Regions from separate parts of the Superficieibacter sp. BNK-5 genome, predicted to be linked through region 1. Evidence: predicted binding sites of a transcription regulator. Region 1 holds the regulator's gene; each other region holds the start of a gene.
The links. Region 1 encodes LexA, which represses DNA repair genes until DNA is damaged. Its sites were predicted from a motif close to TNCTGTATGTACATACAGNA; they were not measured.

Region 1 (3,114 bases):
TAAAGGTTCGGCGAATAAAGAACGCGCCCAGGCGGCGGAAAATCGGCCCGGCAGGCCAGAAGTTCAGGTTAATGCCCGCGGCAATATGCGGCGGCACCAGCCCCTGATGATAGAGCACGTAGGAGAGCAGCATATAGTCCATATGGCTGCGGTGGCAGGGCACGTAGACAATCTCATGACCATCATGCGCCAGTTGCCGCACGCGCTCGGCGTTATGCACGTTAATCCCTTGATACAGACGGTTCCACGTGAAGCCCAGAATACGGTCGGTCAGGCGGATCATTTCATAAGAGAAGTTAGCGGCAATCTCTTCCATCAGCGCAATCGCATTCTGCTGCGCTTTTTCATGAGAGATTTTTTTGCTGCGTGCTTCGTCTTCTACCGCGCGGGCAATCGCTTTGGACGCCAGAAGCTTATTAAACAGATCCTGACGGGCAGGCAGACGCGGTCCCACGGCAGCCAGACGCTGACGGGCAAAGTGCATACGCGCAACGCGTGCCAGCTTTTGCGCAATGATTTTATCCGTTCCGTGCTCGTCTGCCATACGCCGCAGAGAGACCGAAGGGGAGAAGCGGACAAAACTGTCGCGCCCCAGCCAGGACACGGCGAAAAACTTTTGTATGCCATTGAGCATGCGCAGCGGCGGATTAACCTCGCCCTTCTCACGCCCCGGTGAACGGCCAAACATCACCGACACCGGCACCATCTGCACGTCCAGACCCGGATTGCTGCGATGCAGATCCAGATAGTCATGGAAGAGTTTGATAGACTCTTCTTTCGGCGTGTAGTAGGTAAACACACGCGGTCCGCCGTGAATAAAGACGTAGCGCGGCAGCAGGGTGCCGTCGACCTCCAGCGGCTCCAGGGGATCGGGGAGATCGTGTGCCAGGCACTGCGTGCGCAGCGTCAGCAAATCCGCTTTTGAGTTATAAGGCAATACGTACATAATCGGGCGGGAGGTATCCAGACCCAATTCCTGCGCGGGTTCCGCCGGAATAGACTTGCTCTTTACCAGCACGCTTAATGGTAAATTCAGTAATTTGTAGTAAATTCGTGGCCAGCCGGACATAAACGATGTGAAGCCTCTGGTTAATCATGCAAATGCGCTGCAAGGATATCAGAAAGTGAACCGATTTTCTGAGCTTACGCAGGACGCGCGCTATATCATTGACGCTAATAATGTAAAAAGGTTCTTTTAATGGCCAATAATACCACCGGATTGACCCGGATTATCAACGCAGCGGGTTATTCCTGGAAAGGATTTCGTGCGGCATGGATTAACGAAGCCGCTTTTCGGCAGGAAGGCGTGGCCGCCATTGTGGCGATCATTATCGCCTGCTGGCTGGATGTGGACCCCATCACGCGTGTCTTGCTGATAGGTTCGGTGCTGCTGGTAATGATCGTGGAAATTTTAAACAGCGCAATTGAAGCCGTCGTGGACCGCATCGGCACGGAACGGCACGAACTGTCGGGCCGCGCCAAGGACATGGGATCGGCGGCGGTGCTGCTGGCGATTATCGTCGCGCTTATCACCTGGGTGACCTTATTGTGGTCGCATTTCCGCTGAAGGTCGCAAAAGTAGAAAAGTCTCTTATTTTTCGTGCCATTGGTGGTTCCAAAATCGCCGTTAACTGTATATACTCACAGCATAACTGTATATACACCCAGGGGGCGGAATGAAAGCGTTAACGGCCAGGCAGCAAGAGGTGTTCGATCTCATTCGGGATCACATCAGCCAGACAGGCATGCCACCGACGCGTGCGGAAATTGCGCAACGTTTGGGGTTCCGTTCCCCAAACGCGGCTGAAGAACATCTTAAAGCGCTGGCGCGGAAAGGGGTGATTGAGATTGTCACCGGCGCATCACGTGGTATTCGTCTGCTGATTCAGGAAGAAGAAGGTATTCCGCTTATCGGTCGCGTGGCTGCCGGTGAGCCGCTGCTGGCGCAGCAGCATATTGAAAGCCACTATCAGGTTGACCCGTCACTGTTTAAACCCAACGCCGATTTTCTGCTGCGCGTTAGCGGGATGTCGATGAAAGACATTGGTATTATGGACGGCGATTTGCTGGCAGTGCACAAAACGCAGGACGTGCGTAACGGTCAGGTTGTTGTCGCGCGTATTGACGAAGAAGTGACCGTTAAGCGCCTGAAAAAACAGGGCAACGTCGTTGAACTGCTGCCTGAAAATAATGAATTTTCACCGATTGTGGTTGACCTGCGTAAGCAAAACTTCTCTATTGAAGGACTGGCTGTGGGCGTGATCCGCAACGGCGAGTGGCTGTAATCTCGTCCTGATTTCTGCGGTACTGTGGGTGCCGCAGGATTTCCTCTTCATTTTCTGAAACCTTCCCGGCCTTATGATGCTTCACAGGGTTAAATATTCTTAATTCCCCGCAGGGTACAGGATCCTCATCTACACTTATTCTTACGTTCAGCAGAAAACATAGCTTATCTGGACGACAGAATTCGAATGATTTGTACCCCAACAATGAGGACATAATTATGAATAAAGACGAAGTCGGCGGTAACTGGAAACAGTTCAAAGGTAAAGCGAAAGAACAATGGGGCAAACTGACCGATGATGATATGACTGTCATCGAAGGTAAACGTGACCAGCTGGTTGGTAAAATCCAGGAACGTTACGGTTACCAGAAAGATCAGGCGGAAACCGAAGTAAAAGACTGGGAAACCCGTCACGATTACCGCTGGTAGTAGCGCACTCAGCTAACCCCTGAGAAGTCCTACCCGAAGGTACATGGAGGTACCACCCCACAAAGAGCCGTGCTGAAACTAGCGCGGCTTTTTCTTGCTTTGAATACTGTGGTCGTGATGACATTCGCCGGGATGACGACAGGCTTCAACCTCAGCACAATCTGCACACAGACCGTGTGCTTCGATCACATTATGACGTAAAGCAAATCCCATCCGCGCTGCCAGCGCATGCATGATATCTTCCACGCCATCGGCACCTTCCTCTTTCACGACGCCGCAGCGGTCGCAGATGAACATCGCCGAAGTGTGGTTGTGATCGAAGAGATGACACAACACGTAGCTATTGGTCGATTCCACCTTATGCACAAAACCCTGCTCAAGCAGAAACTCCAGCGCACGAT
Region 2 (3,114 bases), 1.6 Mb from region 1:
CACGAAAGCGCTGCAGGCTATTGCTGGCCCGTTCTCCCAGGTCCGTTTCTGCCCGACAGGTGGTATTTCTCCGGCTAACTACCGTGATTACCTGGCACTGAAAAGCGTGCTGTGTATTGGCGGTTCCTGGCTGGTGCCGGCGGATGCGCTGGAAGCGGGTGATTATGACCGCATTACCAAACTGGCGCGTGAAGCCGTTGAAGGCGCGAAGCAGTAAGTCAACGATGACGGGCGCTTACGCGCCCGTTTCTTTATCCCGCTACCTTGATTTTTGCCGCCGCCGTTTTTGCCCGTGCGATGGCGTCTTCAACATTCTCACCGGTTGCCAGCGTCACGCCTAAACGACGCGTGCCTTCAATCTCCGGCTTACCAAACAGACGCACCTGCAAGCCTGCGCCGGTGGCTTCCTCAACGTGACTAAACGTAATGTTCTGGCTGGTCAACTGCGGCAGGATCACCGCCGACGCTGCCGGGCCATACTGACGGATGCCGCCCACCGGCAGGCCGAGGAAAGCGCGAACGTGCAGGGCAAACTCTGACAGATCCTGGGAGATTAACGTCACCATCCCGGTATCGTGCGGACGCGGTGAAACCTCGCTGAAGACGATCTCGTCGCCGCAGACAAAAAGCTCCACGCCAAACAGACCAAAACCGCCGAGCGCCAGCACCACCTCGCGGGCGATGGTGTGCGCCCGCTCCAGCGCAAGCTGGCTCATCTGCTGGGGTTGCCATGATTCGCGATAATCGCCATCTTCCTGGCGGTGCCCTACAGGCGCACAGAAATGGACGCCATCCACCGCGCTCACAGTCAGCAGGGTGATTTCAAAATCAAAATTCACCACCCCTTCAACGATGACACGTCCCGCTCCGGCACGCCCCCCCTGTTGGGCATAGCGCCAGGCGTCGCTGAGCTGATCTTCAGTACGAATAAAAGATTGCCCTTTACCAGACGAACTCATCACCGGTTTTACAATGCAGGGCAGGCCGATTTCGCGCACGGCCTGCACAAAATTTTCTTCATTATCGGCAAAACGATACGCCGAGGTGGGAAGCGATAACGTTTCCGCCGCCAGCCGACGGATACCTTCGCGATTCATCGTCAACTGCGTGGCGCGGGCGCAGGGAACCACTTTCTTTCCGCTCTGCTCCAGTTCAATCAGCATATCGGTCGCAATGGCTTCAATCTCCGGCACGATATAATCCGGTTTTTCGGCTTCGACCAGCGCCCTCAGCGCCTCACCGTCCAGCATATTAATGACGTGCGCACGGTGTGCGACGTGCATCGCGGGGGCGTTGGCGTAGCGATCAACCGCAATCACCTCCAGTCCCAGGCGCTGACATTCAATCGCCACTTCTTTTCCTAATTCGCCGGAGCCTAATAACATCACGCGGGTGGCTGCCGGGCGCAGCGCGGTACCTAATACAATCATCACTTTTTCCCTTCAACGCATTTGTGCGCAGTATAAACGAAAACGTTTGCGTCTGTCTTTGCCGGGATGCTATTCACCAATTGATTCACTAAAAGTGAGGTGCTATACTGTATAAAATTACAGTGATATGGGGCTGCAAAAATGGCGGTTGAAGTTAAATACGTTGTGATCCGTGAAGGTGAGGAAAAAATGTCTTTTGCCAGCAAAAAGGAAGCCGATGCCTATGACAAAATGCTCGATCTGGCGGAAGTATTGGGCAACTGGCTTGGCCAGTCGCCGGTAACGCTGGAAGACGAGCAACGCGAAAGCATGGCGATGTGGCTTGCCGAACAAAAAGATGTTCTCGCTAATCTGCTGAAGGCGGGAAAATTACCTGCGCCAAAAGCCGTGACTGAGGATGCGCCCGCGAAACGGACTAAAGCAGCGTAATAGCCACTTGCACTCCCGCCGTTTTGTACCATGCTTTTTCTTTAACCCCAATGTAACAATGGGTCTTAAGGAGAAAACAATGAATAAGCGTGGAGCGTTTTTCTGTCTGCTACTGTTGGCCGGGAGTGCATCAGTGCATGCGGTAAGTCAGGATCCGCATTCAAAGACGGTTAAATTTCCCAACTGTGAAAAGCTGGATGCGGATGGTATCGCGGCAAGCGTGAAACGTGACTATCAGCAAAACCGCATTGTCCGCTGGGCTGAAGATCGGCAGAAAATCGGCCAGGCCGATCCGGTGGTGTGGGTAGACAACAATGAAATCAAGGGTGAGAAAGGCAAGTGGAAAGTGCCGATCACTGTTCGGGGTAAGAGTGCAGATATCCACTATCTTGTGCAGGTTGATTGCGCCGCAGGCAGTGCCAGCTATCAGAGCCGGTAGTCGACAGTAATTTGCGCACTTTTTGGCGGCTTGACAATTTCTGACGTCCCTTCGCTTACTCTGAACTTATCGTTATCAGGTAACTGAAGGGATCATCCGTATGGCAAACTGGCTTAATCAGCTACAGTCTCTCCTGGCGCAAAATGGCGTCTCTTCCTCCTCCTCTGGTGCCCAGGGGCTGAACAAGCTCCTGGTACCCGGTGCGCTTGGCGGCCTTGCCGGTCTGCTGGTCGGTAATAAATCATCTCGTAAACTTCTCAGTAAATATGGATCTGGCGCGTTGTTAATGGGCGGCGGCGCAGTTGCCGGGACCGTGTTATGGAATAAATACAAAGATAAGATCCGCGAAGCGCATCAGGAAGAACCGCAGTACGGCAGGCAAAGCACACCGCTGGATAAGCGGACGGAGCGACTCATTCTGGCTCTGGTATTTGCCGCTAAGAGCGACGGGCATATTGACGACCGCGAGCGGGAGGCTATTGAGCTGCAGATGCGTGAAGCGGGTGTCGAAGAGCAGGGTAGAGCGCTGGTGGTACAAGCCATGGACCAGCCTCTTGATCCGCAGCGACTAGCACGTGATGTGCCGAATGAAGAAGAAGCCCTCGAGTTATACTTCCTCAGTTGTGCGGCTATCGATGTCGATCATTTTATGGAGCGTAGCTATCTTAGTGCCCTCGGTGATGCACTGAAAATACCTCAGGAGGTGCGTAACGGGGTGGAACAGGATCTTAAGCAGCAAAAACAGGCGCTTCCTGAGTAATTCGTGCGGAAAGTGCCGGCGTTTCGCTTGCATCGCTGGCGTCTTTTGCCACCCTT
Region 3 (3,114 bases), 1.6 Mb from region 1:
CGCAACTGGACCTACGCGCACAACGGGCAGATGACGGGGTATAAATCGCTTGAAACGGGGATGTTTCGTCCGGTGGGTGAGACCGACAGCGAGAAAGCATTTTGCTGGCTGCTGCACAAACTGACTCAGCGCTATCCGCGCACGCCAGGCAACATGCTGGCGGTATTTAAATATATTGCGAGTCTTGCCGGAGAAATGCGTCAGAAGGGCGTTTTTAACATGCTACTGTCAGACGGGCGTTATGTGATGGCATTCTGCTCGACGAATTTGTACTGGATCACCCGTCGCGCGCCGTTTGGGCTGGCAACGCTTATCGATCAGGATATGGAAATTGATTTTCAGCGGGAAACCACACCGAACGATGTGGTCTCCGTGATCGCGACTCAGCCCTTAACGGGCAATGAAACCTGGCAAAAGATTATGCCAGGCGAGTGGGCGTTATTTTGCCTCGGTGAGCGAGTAGTTTGACGCCAACTGCGGATGCACAATCTCGTGGCTCAGTGGCTTGCTGACCACGTAGCGGCCATCAACGACAGACACCATTGGCGGCTGCTGAGTCAGCGCAAAGTAATCGTAGCCGGGTTTCAATTGCTTCCAGAAATCGCTATAGGCGGAATACTTATGCCGCTGCATATTGGCATCGGTCATGCGGAACGGATAGATGCTGACCTGCACCACCGGCTGACCAAACACCAGCGCTCCGGTAACAAACTGGAAGATCTCATCAATGCCGGAATCGGTCATAGCATAGCAGCCGATAGACACGCAGTTTCCGTGGATCATCAGATACTTGCCTTCATAACCGTGCACGCGATCGTAAGCGTTCGGAAAACCAATGTTAATGGCTTTATAGAAGCGACTGTCGGGTTTTAGCTGGCTACGTTGTACGGTGTAGAACCCTTCAGGACTCTTGAAGTCGCCCTGACGCTGCTTAGGTCCCAGCCCGCCGGAATACTTGCAGATGTTGTAGCTATCAAGGAGCTGATACTTCTCGCCCATCTTGACGTAGAGATCGAGGGTGCGCTCTTCTTTAAAGATCTGGATGTAAACCGGCGACCCCATTAACTGCTGCTTATACTCTTTGTTCACCGGCGCTGCTGAACCGGTCAGGCCGGCAAAAGAGACACACGGCATCAGAAGCATCGCAAGAAAAAATGCGATTATGCGCATACTGCTTGTTCCTTGATAAACGTTACCACATTGCCAGAACGGCAAAAGAGACCCGAAATCAGACTTATCTGGATTAGGAGCGCTCACATTAGCACCACCGTATTTTTTCGCAAGCCTGACGTGCAGCGTTTACAAACGAGTTTGCGTTTAAACGTCTTTTTACGGACTTTCGAACGAAACGGCTGGCGGATTCGCCGAACAAGAATAAACACGCTTCTCAATAACTTCAATGTCACTGTATACTTATCCAGTGAGTGATGGGGGGCTTCTCATGCGTAAGATCATACATGTCGATATGGACTGCTTTTTCGCGGCGGTAGAGATGCGCGACAACCCGTCCCTGCGTGATATCCCCCTCGCCATCGGCGGCAGCCGCGAGCGGCGTGGCGTGATCAGCACCGCCAACTATCCGGCGCGTAAATTTGGGGTGCGCAGCGCAATGTCCACGGCAATGGCGCTAAAATTGTGCCCCCACCTGACGCTATTGCCGGGACGCTTTGAAGCCTACCGTGAAGCCTCTGATCATATTCGCGAAATCTTCGCCCGCTACACTTCGCTGATTGAACCGCTTTCGCTGGATGAAGCTTATCTGGATGTCACTGATAGCCTTCACTGCCACGGCTCCGCGACCTTAATGGCGCAGGCGATCCGCAAGACCATTTATGATGAACTCAATCTCACCGCTTCGGCGGGTATTGCGCCGATTAAATTCCTCGCCAAAATCGCCTCTGACCTGAATAAGCCCAACGGACAATATGTTATTACGCCGGAAGATGTGCCGACTTTCATTAAAAGTCTGCCGTTAAGTAAAATTCCCGGTGTCGGCAAGGTGTCGGCGGCGAAGCTGGAAAATATGGGGCTGCGGACTTGTGAAGACGTGCAAAATAGCGATCTGGCACTGCTACTTAAGCGCTTTGGCAAATTTGGTCGCGTATTGTGGGAGCGTAGCCAGGGCATTGATGAACGCACGGTCAATAACGAACGGCTGCGAAAATCGGTTGGCGTCGAGCGCACGCTGGCGGAGGATATTCACGAATGGCACGACTGCGAAGCCATTATTGAACGTCTTTATCCGGAACTGGAACGCCGGCTGGCAAAAGTGAAACCTGATCTGCTTATCGCTCGTCAGGGCGTTAAACTCAAATTTAATGATTTTCAGCAGACGACCCAGGAACACGTCTGGCCGCGGCTCAATAAAGAAGATTTGATCGCTACCGCACGCAAAACCTGGGATGAACGCCGGGGCGGGCGAGGCGTCAGGCTGGTCGGGCTGCACGTCACGCTGCTTGACCCGCAGCTGGAGCGACAGCTGTTGCTGGGATTATAAGTCAGACCTTTAAGACTTAATAACCATTGCACAACCCGAATTTGAGTATTACTATACGCGCGTTTTCTACTCTCAATAACTGCAAAGGAGGTTCATCATGACATTTAATTCCCTGAACGCACTTTGCAGACATTTCCAGGATTAATCTTCCTTTATTGCCCTGGATTCGTCTGCCATTTCCTGATTTTTTAATTCATATATGGAATGGTATATGGGCAATTATATTCGTCCTTTATCGGATGCGGTATTTTCCATCGCATCAGATACTCTGTGGATCGAAGGTTCTGCGATCCAACAATTACATACTACCGCTAAATTAGCGGGCATGACGCGCGTCGTCGGGATGCCCGATTTGCATCCGGGACGTGGCTATCCCATTGGCGCGGCATTCTTCTCCCGTGGGCGTTTTTACCCGGCGCTGGTGGGCAACGATATCGGCTGCGGAATGGCGCTGTGGCAAACCGATTTACTGTCCCGCAAGTACAACGCCGACAAAACGGAAAAGCGGCTGGCTGAACTAACGGATGTGGCCGACGCGCAGTGGCTGGCGGAAAACGTTCCCGCCGCAATGCAACATCATCCCTGGCGCTCCGCGCTGGGATCGATTGGCGGCGGCA

Region 2: the regulator LexA is predicted to act here: its motif matches at 1,536-1,555, upstream of ACMGGS_RS19840 (YebG family protein).
Region 3: the regulator LexA is predicted to act here: its motif matches at 1,404-1,423, upstream of dinB (DNA polymerase IV).

Annotation. Positions count from the first base shown of each region.
Region 1 is NZ_CP179893.1:893,427-896,540, reverse strand. It holds gene plsB (glycerol-3-phosphate 1-O-acyltransferase PlsB) at 1-1,069, opposite strand, end outside; gene ACMGGS_RS04335 (diacylglycerol kinase) at 1,199-1,567, shown strand; gene lexA (transcriptional repressor LexA) at 1,677-2,285, shown strand; gene ACMGGS_RS04325 (CsbD family protein) at 2,504-2,713, shown strand; gene zur (zinc uptake transcriptional repressor Zur) at 2,792-3,114, opposite strand, start outside.
Region 2 is NZ_CP179893.1:4,126,359-4,129,472, reverse strand. It holds gene kdgA (bifunctional 4-hydroxy-2-oxoglutarate aldolase/2-dehydro-3-deoxy-phosphogluconate aldolase) at 1-217, shown strand, start outside; gene purT (formate-dependent phosphoribosylglycinamide formyltransferase) at 252-1,430, opposite strand; gene ACMGGS_RS19840 (YebG family protein) at 1,572-1,859, shown strand; gene yebF (protein YebF) at 1,939-2,298, shown strand; gene ACMGGS_RS19830 (tellurite resistance TerB family protein) at 2,399-3,058, shown strand.
Region 3 is NZ_CP179893.1:2,501,184-2,504,297, forward strand. It holds gene ACMGGS_RS11930 (class II glutamine amidotransferase) at 1-468, shown strand, start outside; gene dpaA (peptidoglycan meso-diaminopimelic acid protein amidase) at 439-1,170, opposite strand; gene dinB (DNA polymerase IV) at 1,442-2,497, shown strand; gene ACMGGS_RS11945 (RNA ligase RtcB family protein) at 2,709-3,114, shown strand, end outside.